DNA from 3 places in the Ensifer sp. SL37 genome. Region 2 is predicted to be linked to each of the others. Evidence: predicted binding sites of a transcription regulator. Region 2 holds the regulator's gene; each other region holds the start of a gene.
What was found. The regulator LexA, encoded in region 2, represses DNA repair genes until DNA is damaged. The targets are predictions, from matches to a motif close to TGTTCNNNNTGTGTTCNG.
Positions count from the first base shown of each region.

Region 1: a site for LexA is predicted at 2,198-2,215, ahead of OVA00_RS37650 (DUF763 domain-containing protein). Genes of this name have one in related genera too.
Region 3: a site for LexA is predicted at 1,275-1,292, ahead of OVA00_RS17225 (DNA recombination protein RmuC). Genes of this name have one in related genera too.

Region 1 is NZ_JAPPRN010000007.1:1,153,726-1,159,384, reverse strand. Features, by position in the region: gene OVA00_RS37660 (hypothetical protein) at 10-735, shown strand; partial or broken gene OVA00_RS37655 (PQQ-dependent sugar dehydrogenase) at 759-2,095, opposite strand; gene OVA00_RS37650 (DUF763 domain-containing protein) at 2,257-3,549, shown strand; gene OVA00_RS37645 (hypothetical protein) at 3,632-4,129, opposite strand; gene OVA00_RS37640 (hypothetical protein) at 4,289-4,537, opposite strand; gene OVA00_RS37635 (glutathione synthetase) at 4,667-5,659, opposite strand, start outside.
Region 2 is NZ_JAPPRN010000006.1:3,640,991-3,646,649, reverse strand. Features, by position in the region: gene OVA00_RS29940 (thermonuclease family protein) at 1-36, shown strand, start outside; tRNA gene OVA00_RS29935 (tRNA-Cys) at 189-262, shown strand; gene OVA00_RS29930 (hypothetical protein) at 460-801, shown strand; gene lexA (transcriptional repressor LexA) at 890-1,612, opposite strand; gene OVA00_RS29920 (hypothetical protein) at 1,849-2,100, opposite strand; gene OVA00_RS29915 (hypothetical protein) at 2,487-3,101, shown strand; gene OVA00_RS29910 (hypothetical protein) at 3,229-3,822, shown strand; tRNA gene OVA00_RS29905 (tRNA-Ala) at 3,976-4,051, opposite strand; gene adhP (alcohol dehydrogenase AdhP) at 4,429-5,454, shown strand; gene OVA00_RS29895 (ethanolamine ammonia-lyase) at 5,616-5,659, shown strand, end outside.
Region 3 is NZ_JAPPRN010000006.1:1,051,991-1,057,649, forward strand. Features, by position in the region: gene fmt (methionyl-tRNA formyltransferase) at 1-485, opposite strand, end outside; gene def (peptide deformylase) at 649-1,173, opposite strand; gene OVA00_RS17225 (DNA recombination protein RmuC) at 1,325-2,518, shown strand; gene OVA00_RS17230 (ribokinase) at 2,571-3,470, shown strand; gene OVA00_RS17235 (methyl-accepting chemotaxis protein) at 3,829-5,659, shown strand, end outside.

The DNA.
Region 1 (5,659 bases), on a different contig from region 2:
ACCAGATGGATGGACGGCCAATTGTCGGAACGAGATCCGTTCGGTGAATCAAAGGGCAGGGACGCTTACGACTTCGATCCCATCGGCAGTCCGTATCTGGAGGCAGGCGATGACCTTTGCCTGCGGACACCTTTCTCCCGCACCATCGTTGAGGAATTGCGACAGGTGCCGTGGGCGCGTTGGGATGACAATTCCAGGACGTGGCATGTTCCGTTCCGCTCCTACGAGGAATTGCGGAAACGGTGGCCTGTGATCGAAGCGGCCGCCCGCCGCAATGAACCGGATGCACGAAAGCAACGCCGACTTGCGTCGCGGGGGTCCGCCGAGGAATTGGAAGCGAGAAGTCGCAGCGTCGAACGGAGAAGACGGCGATATCCTGTTCCTGCGGTTTTTCCACCGCGGCTCGGGCGTGCCGTCTCCACTGAAACCTACGGCGTCATAATATTCATCGGGATTTCACAGGAGATTGTTCCTCGAACTTTCTCCTGCTCGTATCCATTCATGAACAATAGCCTGATGGAGTTTGTCTGGGCCTCCTGGCGGCCCACAACACTACCGGAATTGATCTCTGTATGGTCGGCACGCACCGGTCCCGATCATTGCAGCGGCTGGTGGCTTCCAGATCTGGAGGAATTGCGGGTTTCCAGGAAACAGGCCCGAACTCAAGAGCGCCGGCGCGCGGCATCCCGTTCTCATCGGGCGATTGCCGACGCGGGACGACCAAATGCACATTGATCGCTTTTGAAACAGGCAAAAGGTCATTCTCTGCTGACACGCCACACGACATTGCCGACATCGTCGGCAACCAGCAAACTACCAGTCTTATCGATTGCCACGCCGGCGGGGCGCCCCATGGCGCTGCCGCCTTTGCCGACGAACCCGGTGAGGACATCTTTTGGCCGGTACCGCTGGGCTTGCCATTCAAAAACGGGACGAAGATGACCTTGTAGCCGCTGGGTACGCTTCGGTTCCAGGAGCCATGCTGTCCAACGAATGCGCCGTTCGAATAGGTGGGGCCGAGCGACGAGCCCCTCGAGAACACCAGTCCCAATGATGCCGTGTGGGCGCCCAGCGCGTAGTCGGGCTTGATGGCCCTTGCGACGAGGTCAGGACGCTGCGGCCTGACGCGGGTGTCGACGTTCTGGCCGAAGTAGCTGTAGGGCCAGCCATAGAAGGCGCCATCGCGCACGGATGTCATGTAGTCCGGGACGAGATCGTCACCGAGTTCGTCGCGTTCGTTGACCGCGACCCACAGCTTTCCATTCTGAGGGTTCCAGGAGAGCCCGTTGGGATTGCGCAGGCCCGAGGCGAAGGGGCGCATGTGGCCGCTTGCCTTGTCGATCTCGAGCACGGCTGCACGGTGCCGTTCGACGGCCATGCCGTTTTCGGCAACATTGCTGTTGGAGCCGACCGTAACGTAGAGCTTGCGGCCGTCCGGGCTTGCGATCACATCCTTGGTCCAATGGTGATTGAGATCGCCGGCCGGTAGATCCGCGATCTTTTGCGGCGGCGCCGTGATCCGGGTCTGTCCGTTCGAATAGGGGAAGGCGACGAGAGCGTCGGTGTTGGCGACATAGAGCTTGCCCCGCGACAGCGTCATGCCGAAAGGCGAGTTGAGACCTTCGGCGAACGTGGTCCGCAGGTCGGCCACCCCGTCGCCATCGGTGTCGCGAAGCAGCGTGATCCTGTTTGCGCTTGGTGTGGCGGCGCCAGCGCGCTTCATGGCCGCGCTCATGAAGACCTTCTTCAGGCTGAAGCCCTCGTCGTGTTTGGCCGGAGCATTGCTTTCGGCCACCAGAACGTCACCGTTGGGAAGGACGCGCAGCCAGCGCGGATGGTCCAAATTCGTCGCAAAGGCGTTGACCTTCAATCCTTTGGCAGCGAGTGGATGTTCTCCGCCCCGCCACCCGGTCGCATCGGCGATGTTGACCGTCGGGATCACGGTTGGGCGTGGTTTTGGCAGAACCGGATCCGAACCGTATCCAACCTTGCCGGTGTTGCTCGCTGTCTGCCTGGCTGAGACGTTGGCGCAACCCGCCAGTAAAGCTGCGGTTAGGAGGATGACGACTGCCGCACACGGGAAACGGTTTTGCATTGGAAGGCCTCCGCAGGGATTGGCCCATCTCATCGTGACGCAACGGCGCCTCGCAACATTCCAACCACAAAACAGCAAGGGTTGCGACTTGTTCCCGGCGGTAGGAACGTTTGAAGAACTTTCCCCTGTCACAATGCCTGTAAGCGGCCTATAAGACACGAATGGTTCAGCGAGCTGGAAGTGCAGATCTCCCTCTTCATGGCGGCAGGGTTCCCCCGTGGCTCGGCGATCGCATGACGAAGCTCGGGACGATCATCGCCGAAGCCATCGTCATCGAATACGGCCGTGACGAGTTTCTGCGCCGTCTGGCCCATCCTTTCTGGTTCCAGTCCTTCGGCTGCGTCATGGGCATGGATTGGCACTCATCCGGCATCACCACCAGCGTCATCGGCGCTCTCAAGCGCGGTCTCGCTCCTCGTTCGCGGGATCTCGGGATAAGCGTCTGCGGCGGTCGCGGACGACATTCGCGGCAGACGCCAGACGAACTGATCGCCATCGGCAACCGCGTCGGCATCGATGGTGCCGGCCTTGCGGCCACCAGCCGGCTTGTTGCAAAGGTCGATAGTGCCGCGGTCCAGGACGGCTTCGACCTCTACCTGCACGGTTTCATCGTCGCTGACGATGGCAAATGGGTGGTGGTACAGCAAGGCATGAACGGCGATAAACGCCAGGCCCGGCGCTATCATTGGTTGTCGGAGGGCGTTTCCAGCTTCGTCGACTCTCCCCATGCCGCGATCGAGGGAAAAGGTCAGGGGGAAATCGTCAATCTCGCAGACAGACGGGCTGCCGCATCACGCCACGGGCAGCTTGAGCTTTTGGCATCGCTTGGGCCTGACCGAATTGTCCGGGAAGTCGTCGCTATGGATCCGAAGGTTAAACCGAAGGAGGCCGATCAGCCGTTGCTCCCACATCTCGTGATGCCGGCACATCACGACGTACGGGAGGAAAACGTCAACATGCGACGGCTGCATGCGACACTTTCTGCGGCTGCCGATCGCGGGCCGGAAGATTTCGAGCAGCTTTTGATGGTTCCGGGCGTCGGTGCCCGCACGGTCAACGCGCTCGCGATGGTGGCTGAAGTCGTTCATGGCGCGCCTTGCCGTTTCGCCGATCCGGCCCGGTTTTCGCTTGCGCACGGTGGCAAGGACCGCCATCCGTTTCCCGTGCCCCTCAAGGTGTACGACCACACGATCGCGGTCATGCGATCGGCCGTGACGAAAGCGCGGCTCGGACTTGGCGAGGAACTGGAGGCGCTGAAGCGTCTTGACGACCAGGCACGGCAGCTCGAAAGATACGCCACCGGCCCGGACCTCAAGGAAATTGTTGCCGGAGAGTTTCGCCACTCGCCCGAATGGGGCGGTCGCAGTGTGTTTGGATGGGAGGAGACTGGCGGATCGGCCGAGCAGAAGTCGCTGGAACCGACGCCGGCGAACGCTCACCGTCAGGCACGCTAGAAAATCGAGTGGCCGGCGCTGGTTCAGCGAGATGAGCTTCAGTCGAGGGGCGGGAGCGAGATATTCCTTGGGGAAGGATGCCTTAGCCGATCTTCTCTCCCACCTCCAATAGATAAGCGTCATAGCCGAACAACAAATCCTGGCTCAGGTCCTTGCCGTCGAACCGCGCTATAAAGTCGTCAAGGTCGGCCTGACGCGAGAAGCCCATCGCCATGGCAGACATGCTTTCGATGTCGCCCTCTTCGTCCTCGTAAGTCGCGCTCATCTCCAGGACACCCAACCGATCGAAGTTCGCTTGCATGTGGAATGAAAGCCAGACCAGGTATTCCAGCGGGTAGCCGGGATTCCTCCCGTATGTCACCACAAAGGGATAAGCTGAACGGAACCGGCTGGCCAGAACTTCGCCATCGGTGGCAAAGACGAGCAGATCGCTATCCTCATCGAGGTTGTGAAGTTCGATTGTCAAATCATGCTTGCGCAACGCAACGTAGCCGCCAAGTTGGTCCCACGGCAAGGAAGTCAAGATGATCTCGCGCCATCGTGTGATGGCGACATCGAGATCGGTGCGGACCAAGAACATGAAGAAACCCTACAGCGTCACGACACAATCAAGAGCTTTCAGCCTTGCATAGTGCACGCTATAGTCAATAGATATTAGCGGCGCCTAAATTCATGGTAACGAGGGAGTTATCGTGATTTGAGAGGCGGCGGCGAACATCAGCTTCGCCGGCTGGCGGATCTATCGCCAGTATCCCCGCCCGGTATCGACCGATGACCGTCCCACGACGTAGCCGATGGTAAAGGCGAGGGCGCCGATCAGCAATCCGAGAGTGGTCGCGGTGTGAGGATGATCTGCTGCGGCAGTCGCGACAGCGCTCGTCTCTCTCTTCACTGCTTCGGTGGCTGTCTGCGCAGCTTTGCGAACGCCAGCGAGAGGTTCTTCGGGTGTGCCGGTAAAGCCGGCTTTTAGATCGTCGTCTTTGGCCATCGCCTTCTTCTCCTATCGCGTATGCAGGAGAAACCGAGGACAGCGCCATCGGTTCCGAATCCTTGGAAAGATCTTTTTTAAAGCACCAATTTGCTAGCGACCTTGTGCCCAGAGTTCTTCGGCAAAGTCCTAGTGGGTCGACAAGATCCGGTTGTTCAACGCTCCTTGATACGTCTTCCTGGTCGCAATTTTGTTCTCCAGCGACTCGAGGATGTCCTCGCAGAAGTCGACGTCGTAGAGTTCACGAATGGTCTGGAGACCACCGGGCGTGAACACGTTTATCTCAAGCAGCTTGTCGCCGACGATGTCGAGGCCGACCAGGAACATGCCATCTTCGACAAGCTTCGGGCGCAAGGTCTCGGCGATCGCCAGCATTTCCTTTGTCACATGCGCCCGTTTTGGCGTCCCACGCGCGTGAATATTGGAGCGCACGTCTCCCTTCGCGGGAACGCGCCTGAACGCAGCGTAGACGTCGCCGCGCTGCAAAGGTCGCCCGTTCATGAGAAACAATCTGGTATCTCCTTCCGACGCCTTCGGAAGGTAACATTGCGCAATGAGATAGCCGACCTCACCCACCGCATCGATGATTTGATTGAGGTTGGATTCGGTGCTGCTTCCGACCCGAAAAACGTTCTTGCCGCCAGATCCCTGTAGCGGTTTGATGATTACGCCGTCTGAATGATCGTCGATAAACGCCCTGATCTCCTCGATGTCCTTGGAAATCAAAGTGGTCGGACGAACGATGGCCGGGAAATCCTGGAAGTAAAGCTTGTCTTGCGCCAAGGCCAGACCACATGGGTCGTTGACGACGATCGTGCCTCTTTCTGCGGCAAGCCGACCAAAATTTGCACCCGCATGCGCGGCCCAGGGGCGAGTATCGGCATCCAGCGACGGATCGTTCCGTAAGAACAGAACATCCACCTCTTCAACATTGACAAGGGCTCTTTGCTGTTCGGGCGCGATCAAAGCGCGTAGCAGTGTTTCGGACTTCTTGGGGCGTGCGTCGCCAAGATGTGCCGCCCGGATCATCAATGCGTCGTCGGGCCCAAGTATGAAATCACCCGGCGTGATGTAGAGGACCTCATGGCCACGAGCAAGCGCAGCAAGCGCCAAGGATGTTGT
Region 2 (5,659 bases):
CGGCCGTGGGAAGGGCGCCCGACGCCCTGGTGCTGAGATCAGCTGGGAGACGATCGGCGGTCATCGTCGATCGTTCTGTGGAAAGTATCCGTCCTGCAATTCGACGGCGCGTTTTTCAGAAAATGCCTCTTGCGGTTTTTCGGCAATCATTCTAAATCCGCGCCAACGCTTGGTTATCCGAGCTGTGAGGCCTCGTGGCGGAGTGGTGACGCAGAGGACTGCAAATCCTTGTACCCCGGTTCAATTCCGGGCGAGGCCTCCAATAATCTCACCTCGTTAAATTTGGTTTGGCGTTCTGCCTTAGGGCAGCGCGGTAAAATTCGCGACACGTCCGCGCAAGCCACGTCTCCTATGCCTCCGTCGGATCTTATCGCTTCGGTGAATTCGGTAGAGGGGGAACGATGACTCCGCTGAGATCAACCGCATCGGTAGCGTCCGTCAACATTAAGAACGGAGGCAATGGCATCAATGAAAAAGAGACTGATCCTGACGGCGTTGGCGTGTTTTGCGGCGACCGCTATTGAGGCGCGCGCGGACGACCTGGTTTTCCAGCTGAAGAACAACACCGGCGCGGTACTGACGAATTTCTATACGTCGCCGGTCGGCGTCAATGAATGGGAAGACGATGTTTTCGGTCGGCAGGTCCTTAACCCCGGCGAGAGCATGGAGATCACCATTGCCGACGGGCGGGACGTCTGCAAATACGACATGCGATTCGAATTCGAGGAAGGCTCGGCCCTCGATACGACCGAGGACACGCAGGATCTCTGCGAACTCGGCGAATACACGATCCACGAATAAGCGATCTGGATTTCAGGTCGCCTTAAATGGAAAGAGCCTCGCCACTTTCAGTGGCGAGGCTCTTCTGATTCGGCGTTCTGCCTGGAATTCAATGGTAGCGGCGGATCAGCCCGACGAGCTTGCCCTGGATCTTCACGCGATCCGGTCCGAAAATGCGCGTCTCGTAGGCGGGGTTGGCCGCTTCGAGCGCAATCGACGCGCCCTTGCGACGGAAGCGCTTCAGCGTCGCTTCCTCGTCGTCCACGAGCGCCACGATGATGTCGCCGGGATTGGCCGAGTTGCCGTTGCGGATGATCACCGTGTCGCCATCGAAGATGCCGGCCTCGATCATCGAATCGCCCTTTACTTCGAGGGCGTAATGCTCGCCGCTGCCGATCATGTCGAGCGGAACGGTAATGTCATGGGTGTTGTTCTGGATCGCCGAGATCGGCACGCCGGCAGCGATGCGCCCCATCACCGGGACGGAAACAGACGTGCTTTCGGCGACCGGCGCCGGCTTCGGCGTGGCAGGAGCGGCGGCCGGCGGCTTTCCGAGGCTGCCCTCGATCACGCTCGGCGAGAAGCCCCTGCGCGGCTGTTGCTGGCCGGCGGCGTAGGCTTCCGGAAGCTTGATGACTTCGAGCGCGCGTGCCCGGTTCGGCAACCGGCGAATGAACCCGCGTTCTTCGAGCGCCGTGATCAAGCGGTGAATGCCGGACTTCGACGCCAGGTCGAGCGCATCCTTCATTTCATCGAAAGACGGCGGTACGCCCGACTCCTTCATGCGTTCGTGGATGAACAGAAGCAATTCCTGTTGCTTGCGGGTCAGCATGGCACGTCGCTCCAGAGGCGTGAAACAAATCAAGAACAGACACTATCTGTTCCATATGTGTTCCGCAAGTGCCTAAAACTCCGTGAATTCAGGCAATTGGCTGCTTCTGTGGGGGGCGATTGGTCACTTTTGCGGGAGCGGGGCGGTTTTCGGCGACGGTTGCGTCCCAAAACAGCGCCGGGCAGGTCAATCGCGCGCGTGATTCGAAAGAATCGCGGCTCTCTTCGCGGAGAGACTTAAGTCGCTTGCGAGGCCGAGCAGGCGTCTTCGAACTCCTTCACCGTTTCGGCGCTGTTGTCTTCCGGAAGCACTGCGTCGGCCGCATCGGTCGCAACGGGCGTATCGCCGTCATAAACGAAGGACTGGATGTAGAACGCGAGCGCGCCCTTCCAAACATTGCGTCCATCGATCTGATGGCACGGCACGGCCCGTTCGAAATCGGTCTGGAGTTCATCCACCGTCGCGGCACTGAGCTTGACGTCAGGCATATTGGGCGATGCGACTATCGAAGCGAGAAGCAGGGCGGCAAGCACGGTGATCGTCCACTTGATGAAGGGGTGGGACTACGGGTTGGTAAACGATGTGAACCGCGCTTTCGTTCCGAAGTCCAGCAAGCATGGCGATCACTCTGCCATGTTCAACAGCTCTTTGCCCGCAGGCTGTGGCTGATTTGCGCCAGCCGCTCCATCTCAAGCTCGTCTCGGCCGTTCTTCATGGACCGGCGCGGAGAATGCATCGGAGCTGCCAGCTTTCGCATCGGGCCTGGGGCGCGCAAAAATCCCTGCGGGGAAGGGCCTTCACCGTCTCGACAGGCCTCTAAAAAAAGATAACTTTGCGTGGATAGTGGGGTGGTTGCATGCATAGATTGTCGTTGGTGGTGCTCGGCCTGTTGCTCACGGCTGGAGCGGCGTCTGCCGAAGAAGGGCGTTCGAATATCTGGAAACGGATCAACGCCTGGACGGTGGGATCCGATCCTTCCCTGGGAGGCTCGTGTTACGCGGCGACGAGCTATGACGCCGGCGCTATCCTTCGTATCGGCTTTTATCCGCGGGGATCGACGAACCTGGCGTTTCTTTCGATCGGCAATGCCGAATGGAAATCAATCGAGCCGCAGCGGGAATACGATGTGGCCTTGCAGCTCGACCGTGGTCGTCAGTGGCCGGCCGTTGCGTTCGGTGTTGATCTGACCGGAGCCAAGGCCCTTGTCGTCAACTTTTCCAACACCGACTTCTTTACCGAATTCGTTCGCAAAAACACCTTGGCGCTGGCCTTCGAGGGGCGCGTCGTCGCGAGCCTCAGCCTGCGTGATTCGATGAAGGCGGTAAGCGAGATGTTCAAGTGCCAGGAGGCGGTGAGCGCCTTGATCCCGAATGGCGGTCAGGGAGCGGCGAACGATCCCTTTGCGGGCGCCGGTGGCAATGCGCCGAACAACGATCCCTTTGCCGGCGGCGGCCAGACCAAGTCGTCGAAAGATCCTTTCGCCATGTGATGGGCGCGTCCGCTTGCCGCAGAGAGGTGAATATTCCTAAAATATTGCCTGGGATCGGCTAGGCACCCTCGACAGTGACGGGGGGACCTATCAAAATGCGGGCAAACGGGGGTTTTGCATGCGTAGATTGCTGGTCGGATTGGTAAGCTGTCTGATCGCCGCGGGATCGGCCGCGGCTGAGGAGTCCGAAATCATCAAGTGGAAGGATGTCGACGGCTGGACCGTTGCATCCGACACCTCGATGGAGGGCTCCTGCTTCATCTCGTCGGTATTCGACGGCGGGGTCACCTTGCGCCTTGGGTTCTATCCCAAGGGCTCCGAGTCGCCGCTCTATATGAGCTTCGCCAGCGACGACTGGAGGTCGCTCGAGGTCGGCAAAGAGTACGACCTGACCTTCCGCTTCGACAAGACCGATCCCTGGAGCGCTTCGGCGACCGCTGCCGGTGATGCGAGCGGAAAGTTTCTGTTCGTGAACGTCACCGACGCCCAGTTCCTGACGGGCTTCGTGCGCAAGCGGGCCTTGGCCATCGCGTTTGAAGATCGCGTCATCGCAAATCTCAGCCTGCGCGGCACCGGCCCGGCGGCCGACGAGCTGATGAAATGCCAGCGGGCGGTCGACGAGATCATCGCCGACGAGGGCCGCAAGTCCAAGGAGAAGAAAGCCGACCCGTTCAGTGCACCGAGCGAGAAGCGATCGGCGCGGGATCCGTTCAGCCTCTGAAAACAGGTGGCCACGGGATCGGGCAGCGTTTCGCGAAGGCCGGACGGTGGCTTAGCATGGTGGTGTCCCCAGAGAGACTCGAACTGGCGATCTGCTGATGACAAATCAGCCGCTGTTCCGATACCTCGGCAACCGGGCACCTACTGATCGTTTTGGTGGAGCCGAAGGGAGTCGAACCCTCGACCTCCGCAGTGCGATTGCGGCGCTCTCCCAACTGAGCTACGGCCCCGTAGCATTCAGTCAACACGACCGGCGCCGATCCTGTCAATACGCGCGCCAGCGCGCCCGCTCGAACGCCGTTGCACGATCTGCGTTGTTCGATCCGGCCGGGCGCCGAAGGCAGTCGGTCTCTGAACCGCTTCTGCACTCCACCCATTGTCGAACTCTGCCGGCGGGTTTACGCTGCAACCTGACGATGGCGCTACGTGAACTGCGTTGAAATGTTGGCGGTATACGCCAAGCAGGAAATGACGTCCGGGCACTGGCGGTGAGCGCCATGATGCTCGAGCCAATTACACGATTTTCGTATGTGAGATAGGCCCCTGCCGGCCCACTGTTCCCATAAGAAACCTCTCCGTGGCCCGGCGATTGGAGGAGGATTGGCAAATGGCTCAGGCGATGAAGGCAGCCGTCGTTCGGCAATTCGGCGCGCCCCTGACGATCGAGGAAGTGGCAGTGCCCACGCCGCAGCCGGGACAGATCCTGGTGAAATACGAAGCAACGGGCGTTTGCCATACCGATCTCCATGCTGCAAATGGCGACTGGCCGGTGAAGCCCAGCCCACCATTCATTCCCGGGCACGAGGGTGTCGGCTATGTCTCGGCGGTCGGCGCCGGTGTCAAAAGAGTGAAAGAGGGCGACAGGGTCGGCGTTCCCTGGCTTCACAGCGCCTGCGGCTACTGTCCGCATTGCCGCACCGGTTGGGAGACGCTGTGTGCGGCCCAGTCGAACACGGGATACTCGGTCAACGGGACATTCGCCGAATATGGCCTGGCGGATCCTGATTTCGTTGGCAGCCTGCCCAATGGGCTGGAGTTCGGTCCTGCCGCGCCGGTTCTGTGTGCCGGGGTCACCGTTTACAAGGGGTTGAAGGAAACGGAAGTCCGTCCCGGTGAATGGGTTGCCATCTCCGGCATCGGGGGGCTTGGCCACATGGCCGTGCAGTACGCAAAGGCGATGGGCATGCATGTCGTCGCGGCGGACATCTTCGACGACAAGCTGGCACTTGCAAAGCAATTGGGCGCCGACCTGACAGTCAACGGCAAGGCCAAGGATGCGGTCGAGCAGGTAATCAAGGCCACCGGCGGCGTGCATGGAGCGCTTGTGACTGCAGTCTCGCCCGCTGCGATGGAACAGGCGTTCGGTTTCCTGCGTTCGCGCGGCACCATGGCGCTCGTCGGCTTGCCCCCAGGTATGATCTCGGTACCGGTCTTTGAGACTGTTCTTAAGCGCATCACCGTGCGTGGATCGATCGTCGGCACCCGCCAGGACCTGGAAGAGTCGCTCCAGTTCGCCGCTGAAGGCAAAGTCGCGCCGCATTTCTCGTGGGATAGCCTCGAGAATATCAACGAGATCTTCCGCCGCATGGAAGCCGGGAAGATCGACGGTCGCATCGTGATGAGCCTGCAGTAATCGACTTTGACAGGCCCGGCTGGTCGAGGCTCGCCGGGTCCGTGTCGATGCCCAAGCGACACGTGTCGAGCATTTACTCTTATGCGCCTTCCTTAGATCGCCGGTCACCAGAGGGCCTTCCGGCGAGATGCCGATAGACCTTTTGCAGAAAGGAAATGGCAATGAGCAAAGGCATGTTCTCAGACCAGCATGCACTGTCCAGGCG
Region 3 (5,659 bases), 2.6 Mb from region 2:
ATCGTCTCGCCGATCTGAACCGTCTTGGTGAGGGCGACCGGGCCGGTATCGAGCCCCTTTTCCATCTTCATCACCATCATGCCGGTCTCATGATCGCCGGCCATGATCGCGCGCTGGATTGGGGCTGCACCGCGCCAGCGCGGCAGCAGCGAGGCGTGGCCGTTGTAGCAGCCGAGCTTGGTGCCGGTGAGGATGGCCTCGGGCAGAAGCAGGCCATAGGCGACGACGACGGCGACGTCGGCGTCGAAATCACGGAAGGTCTGGCGGTCCGCCTCGTCCTTGAAGTTGACCGGCGTCAGCACCGGAATGCCCAGAAGCTCGGCCGCCTGGTGCACCGGCGATTTCTGCAGATCGAGCCCGCGGCGGCCACCCGGCCGCGGTGGCTGGGTGTAGACGGCGACGATCTGATGACCTGCCTCGGCAAGTGCCGCCAGTGTCGGCACCGAAAATTCCGGTGTGCCCATGAAGATGATGCGAAGCGACAAGGCGGTAACTCCGTCCTTTCAGATCACTTCATGCGGGGAAACGGCGAAATGATCTCATTCTCTAAAAACAGGACAATTCCAGGAAAGCCGTTTCACGCTCTTCCTGGAATGTTCAATGGGTTCCCGCCTTCAAAATTTCGCGTGATCTACCGCGATCGAAGGCTCAGATCGCCTTTGCGCCGCGCGTCTTGGCAGCCTTGGTGAACTTGCGGATCACCATGTCGCGCTTGAGCTTGGAGATGTGGTCGATGAACAACACGCCGTTCAGGTGGTCGATCTCGTGCTGCAGGCAGGTGGCGAGCAGGCCTTCGGCCTCGATCGTCTGTTCCTTGCCGTCGCGGTCGAGGTGCTTGACGGTGATGACGGCGGGGCGCTCGACCTCGGCGTAGTAGTCAGGGATCGACAGGCAGCCTTCCTCGTAAACCGAATAGGTGTCGGACGAAGCGACGATCTCGGGGTTGATGAAGACAAGCGGCGTCTTCTCGTCGCCCTCTTTCGAAACGTCGAGCACCAGCATGCGCCTGGCGACACCGATCTGGATCGCGGCAAGGCCGATGCCGGGGGCATCGTACATGGTTTCGAGCATGTCATCGGCCAGACGGCGGACGTCCGCGTCGACGGTTTCGATCGGCGTTGAAACCTGGCGAAGCACAGGATCGGGAAGGATGATAAGCGGCTTGATGGTCATGATGCTCCCATAGCCGATCTTTCCATCGACGCGCAAGGAAATTGCCTTGCCACCTGCGGCACCCGCTCGTCCCTCGTCGGGCGTTAACCGCCGCGCACATATGTTCTCGTTTTGATCTACACTTCGCGAGAGAATCTGTTAGGTTTGGCGCATGGAACCCGCGCCCCTTCCCTTCGCCCAGCCGTTGTTTTTCATCGGCACCCTGCCGATTACCCTGGGCCATCTGGCAATTGCCGCCGGCCTTGTGCTGGCTGTTGCCGGCCTGATGGCGCTCTCGCGCCGGCGCAATCCCCGCGACGACGAGCGGCAGGAACAGATGGCAATGCTGCTAGCAGCACAGACGGAGATGCAAGGGCGGGTCGCGGCCATGGCCGAGGTGTTCGGCGCCCGGCAGGCGGAGCTCAACCAGACACTCAGCCAGCGCATCGACGGCATGACCCATCGCATCGGCGCCTCGATCAGCGAGCAGACCAAGGCGACACACGAGAACCTGCGCCGGCTGCAGGAGCGCCTCGCGGTCATCGACACGGCCCAGAACAACATCCAGTCGCTCGCCAAGGATATGGCCGGACTTCAGGCGATTCTATCGAACAAGCAGACGCGCGGCGCCTTCGGCCAGTCGCGCATGGAAGCGATTATCGCCGACGGGCTGCCGATGGGGGCCTTCGAATTCCAGGCGACGCTGTCGAACGGGGTGCGGCCCGACTGCACCATCCGCATGCCGAACGGCCAGCCGCCGTTGGTCATCGACGCCAAATTTCCGCTCGAAGCCTGGAACGCGATGCGGGATGCTCCGACCCCGGAGCGGCGCCAGCAGATCGCCCAACTCTTTCGCCGCGACATGGAAACGCACGTGCGCGACATCGCCGGCAAGTACCTGATCCCAGGTGAAACGCAGGACACCGCCTTCCTCTTCGTACCCTCGGAATCGATCTTTGCGGAGATCCACGAGCATTTCGAAGCGATCGTGCAGAAGGCGCACCGCCAGCGGATCGTCATCGTCTCGCCCTCCCTGCTGCTGCTGTCGATCCAGGTGATCCAGGCGATCCTCAAGGATGCACGCATGCGCGAGCAGGCGCACCTGATCCAGGGCGAAGTCGCGCGGCTGATGGAGGATCTCGGCCGTCTCGATGAGCGCGTGCGCAAGCTGCAGGGCCATTTCGCCATGAGCCAGAAGGATGTCGAGGACATCCTCGTTTCCTCCAGCAAGCTCACCCGCCGCGGCGCCAAGATCGAGGCCTTAGAACTGCAAGCGGAAGGCGGCACACGGGACGCGGACGAACCACGTGCCGCGGTCGACAATCGGGTCGGGCAATTGCGCCTGCGGGTGGTTGACGAGGACTGAGGCTGTCGGGCACTCTCCGGGCCAATTCGCAAAGCCGACAGGATAGTTTCACATGATTACTGTTTTTGGGTCCATCAACATGGATCTGATCGCCACCACCGCACGCCTTCCGAAGCCCGGCGAAACCGTCGCCGGCACCAGCTTCTCAACCGCCGCCGGCGGCAAGGGCGCAAACCAGGCGCTGGCCGCACGGCGTGCCGGCGCGACGGTGCAGATGGCAGGCGCAGTAGGAAAGGACAGTTTTGCTGACGGCGCGCTCGAGCTGTTGAAGGGTGCGGGCACCGACCTGTCGTTGACCAAGACGGTCAGCGAGCCGACCGGCACCGCCCATATCCTCGTCGGCGGCGACGGCGAAAATGTCATCGTCGTCGTCGCCAGCGCCAATGCGACGGTCGATGAAGCCGATGCGGTGAAGGCCGTCGACGGCATGAAGCCCAGCGATACCTTGATGCTGCAGCTCGAAATTCCGGCCGCCTCGGTCGAGAAGGCGCTCACCGCCGCCAAACAGAAGGGCGTGCGTTCGGTCATCAACATCGCGCCGCTGACACCGGACGCAGCCCGCCTCGGCCGCATGGCCGATATCGTCATTGCCAACGAAACCGAATTCGAGCTGCTGGCCGGCAAGAGCGGTATCGGGAGCACTGAGCGCGAAGAAGCGATGAAGGCGCTGCACGCGGAGACCGGCCAGACGGTCATCGTCACGCTTGGCGCCGAAGGCGTGGTGGCCGTACATGAGGGCGAGATCCAGCGCGCCAAGGGCCTGAAGATCGAGCCGGTCGATACCGTCGGCGCCGGCGACACCTTCTGCGGTTATCTCGCAGCCAGCCTCGATGCCGGCATCGCCTTCCCCGACGCTCTGCGCCGCGCAGCAGTCGCCGGCTCTCTCGCCTGCCTGAAGAGCGGCGCCCAGCCCTCGATCCCGCTCGCTGCGGACGTGGCGTCGCGTCTCTAAATCCTGCGCGAAAAAGCACGCACTTGAGACGGGCGAAGTCGCCCGTCTCATTTTTCCCAGGCCCTGGCCCGCATAGATTTCACCCTCCCGACGGCCGCTTGCGCAATCCGGACAGCCGATGTCGCGGACATAAAACTTTGCGTGCAATTTTATGCAAGCGATGCGTAAAACAGCGTCCGTGTTGGCCCTATCTTAAGAATCTCCAGTCTATTCAGGACCGTGAGAAAACCGGCCGAAGCGCCTGGTCGTCTCCAACATGCCGGTCGGCATCTGACGCTCCATGATGGAGTTCACCCCCATTGCGAAATGCGTCCACCGCAGGTGAAAACCTGCGAACCTCCCAGCACGTGAGGATTTCATGTTCAAGTTCCAAGCCAAATCGCTGGCGACCAAACTGATCGCGGTGACAGGCGGCACGATCGCACTTGTCCTGCTTGCCTCGAATTTCGTTCTCATATCCCAGACCCAGGACCGCGTCGAAACGCTGGTCCTCGAACAGGCAGGCGGCGAAGCCCGCGCGATTGCCTCCGACATTGCCGGCGACATCGGCGAGCTTGCAAGTGCTGCCCGCTCGATGGCGGGCATCCTCGGCCGCGCACATGCCGAAAAGTCGCTGGAGCGCACCGGGGTGATCAACATCCTCAGGGCAAACCTCGAGCAGAACCCGTTCGCCTTCGGCAGCTGGTTCGCGGAAGAACCCAAGGCTTTCGATGGTCGCCAGGAAGACCTCGTCAACAACAAGGAACTGGGCGGTAACGACAAGGGCATCTTCACGCCCTACTGGTCGAAGAGCCGCACCAACGAAATCCAGTACTCCACTTTCGGCGCTGACTATGCGGCCGAGTGGTACAAACTCGCTGCAAAAAGCGGCAAGGGTGCAATCACCCAGCCCTACACCGCGCAGGACACCGACGTTCCGACCGCGATGAGTTCGATCGCCTACCCGGTCATGTCCGGCGGCAAGCTTCTCGGCGTCACCGGCGTCGACATTTCGCTCGCCTCGCTCGGCGATGGCCTCTCGAAGCTAAAGCCCTTCGACACCGGCCGCGTCTACCTGCTGTCGCAGACCGGCAAATGGCTGGTCGCGCCGATCCCGGACCTTCTGCTCAAGGAGTATGACGGCGAAGGCAACGAGGTCGTCAAGAACGCGCTCGCCTCCGGCAAGCCGGGCATCATCTCCAACCTCTCCTATGACGGCAACGAGCCCTTCGACCGTCTCGTCTATCCGTTCACTCTCTCGGGCGTGAACACCAGCTGGGTCGTGCTCGTCGACGTGCCGCGTACCGCGATCAATGCGCCGGTCAAGGATCAGACCTACATGATGATCGTCGGCGGCCTCGTCGTGCTCGGCGCTGTGCTGCTCGGTCTCTATCTCGCGGTTCGTGGTTTCGTGCAGAAGCCGCTGGCAAGCCTCGTCAAGGACGTGAACGATCTCAGCCATGGTGACTACACCAAGGCGATCGCCGGCCAGGATCGTTCCGACGAAACCGGTGAAGTCGCCAAGGCGCTCGAAGGCTTCCGCCATCAGCTTGCCGACACCAAGCGCCTCGAAGGCGAAGCCCGCCATGAGCGCGAACAGGCCGAGCGCGAACGCGGCCGCTCGGAAACCGAGCGTGCAGAATCGAGCGCGCTTCAGCGCGACATCGTCGCCCGCCTCGGCAAGGGTCTCTCGCATCTGTCGTCCGGCGATCTCGCATTCCGCATCACCGACGATTTCCCGGGCGAATACGCGCAGCTCAAGCGTGACTTCAACGCGGCGATGGAAAGCCTCGAAGAGACGATCCGCACCGTCAACCATTCGGTCGTCAACATCGGCAACGGCACCAGCGAAATCAGCAGCGCCGCCAACGACCTGTCGCACCGGACCGAACAGCAGGCTGCAAGCCTGGAAGAGACAGCAGCGGCTCTTGACGAGCTGACCTCGCAGGTAAACGCCAGCGCCGAAAACGCCAAGGTCGCCGCCAAATCGGTGGATGTGGCCAGCAGCGATGCCGGACAGTCGGGCGAAGTGGTGCAGAAGGCGATTGCCGCGATGAAGGGCATCGAGCAGTCCTCGCACGAAGTCAGCCGCATCATCGGCGTCATCGACGAAATCGCCTTCCAGACCAACCTTCTGGCGCTGAACGCCGGTGTCGAAGCAGCGCGTGCAGGTGAGGCCGGCAAGGGTTTTGCCGTCGTCGCCCAGGAAG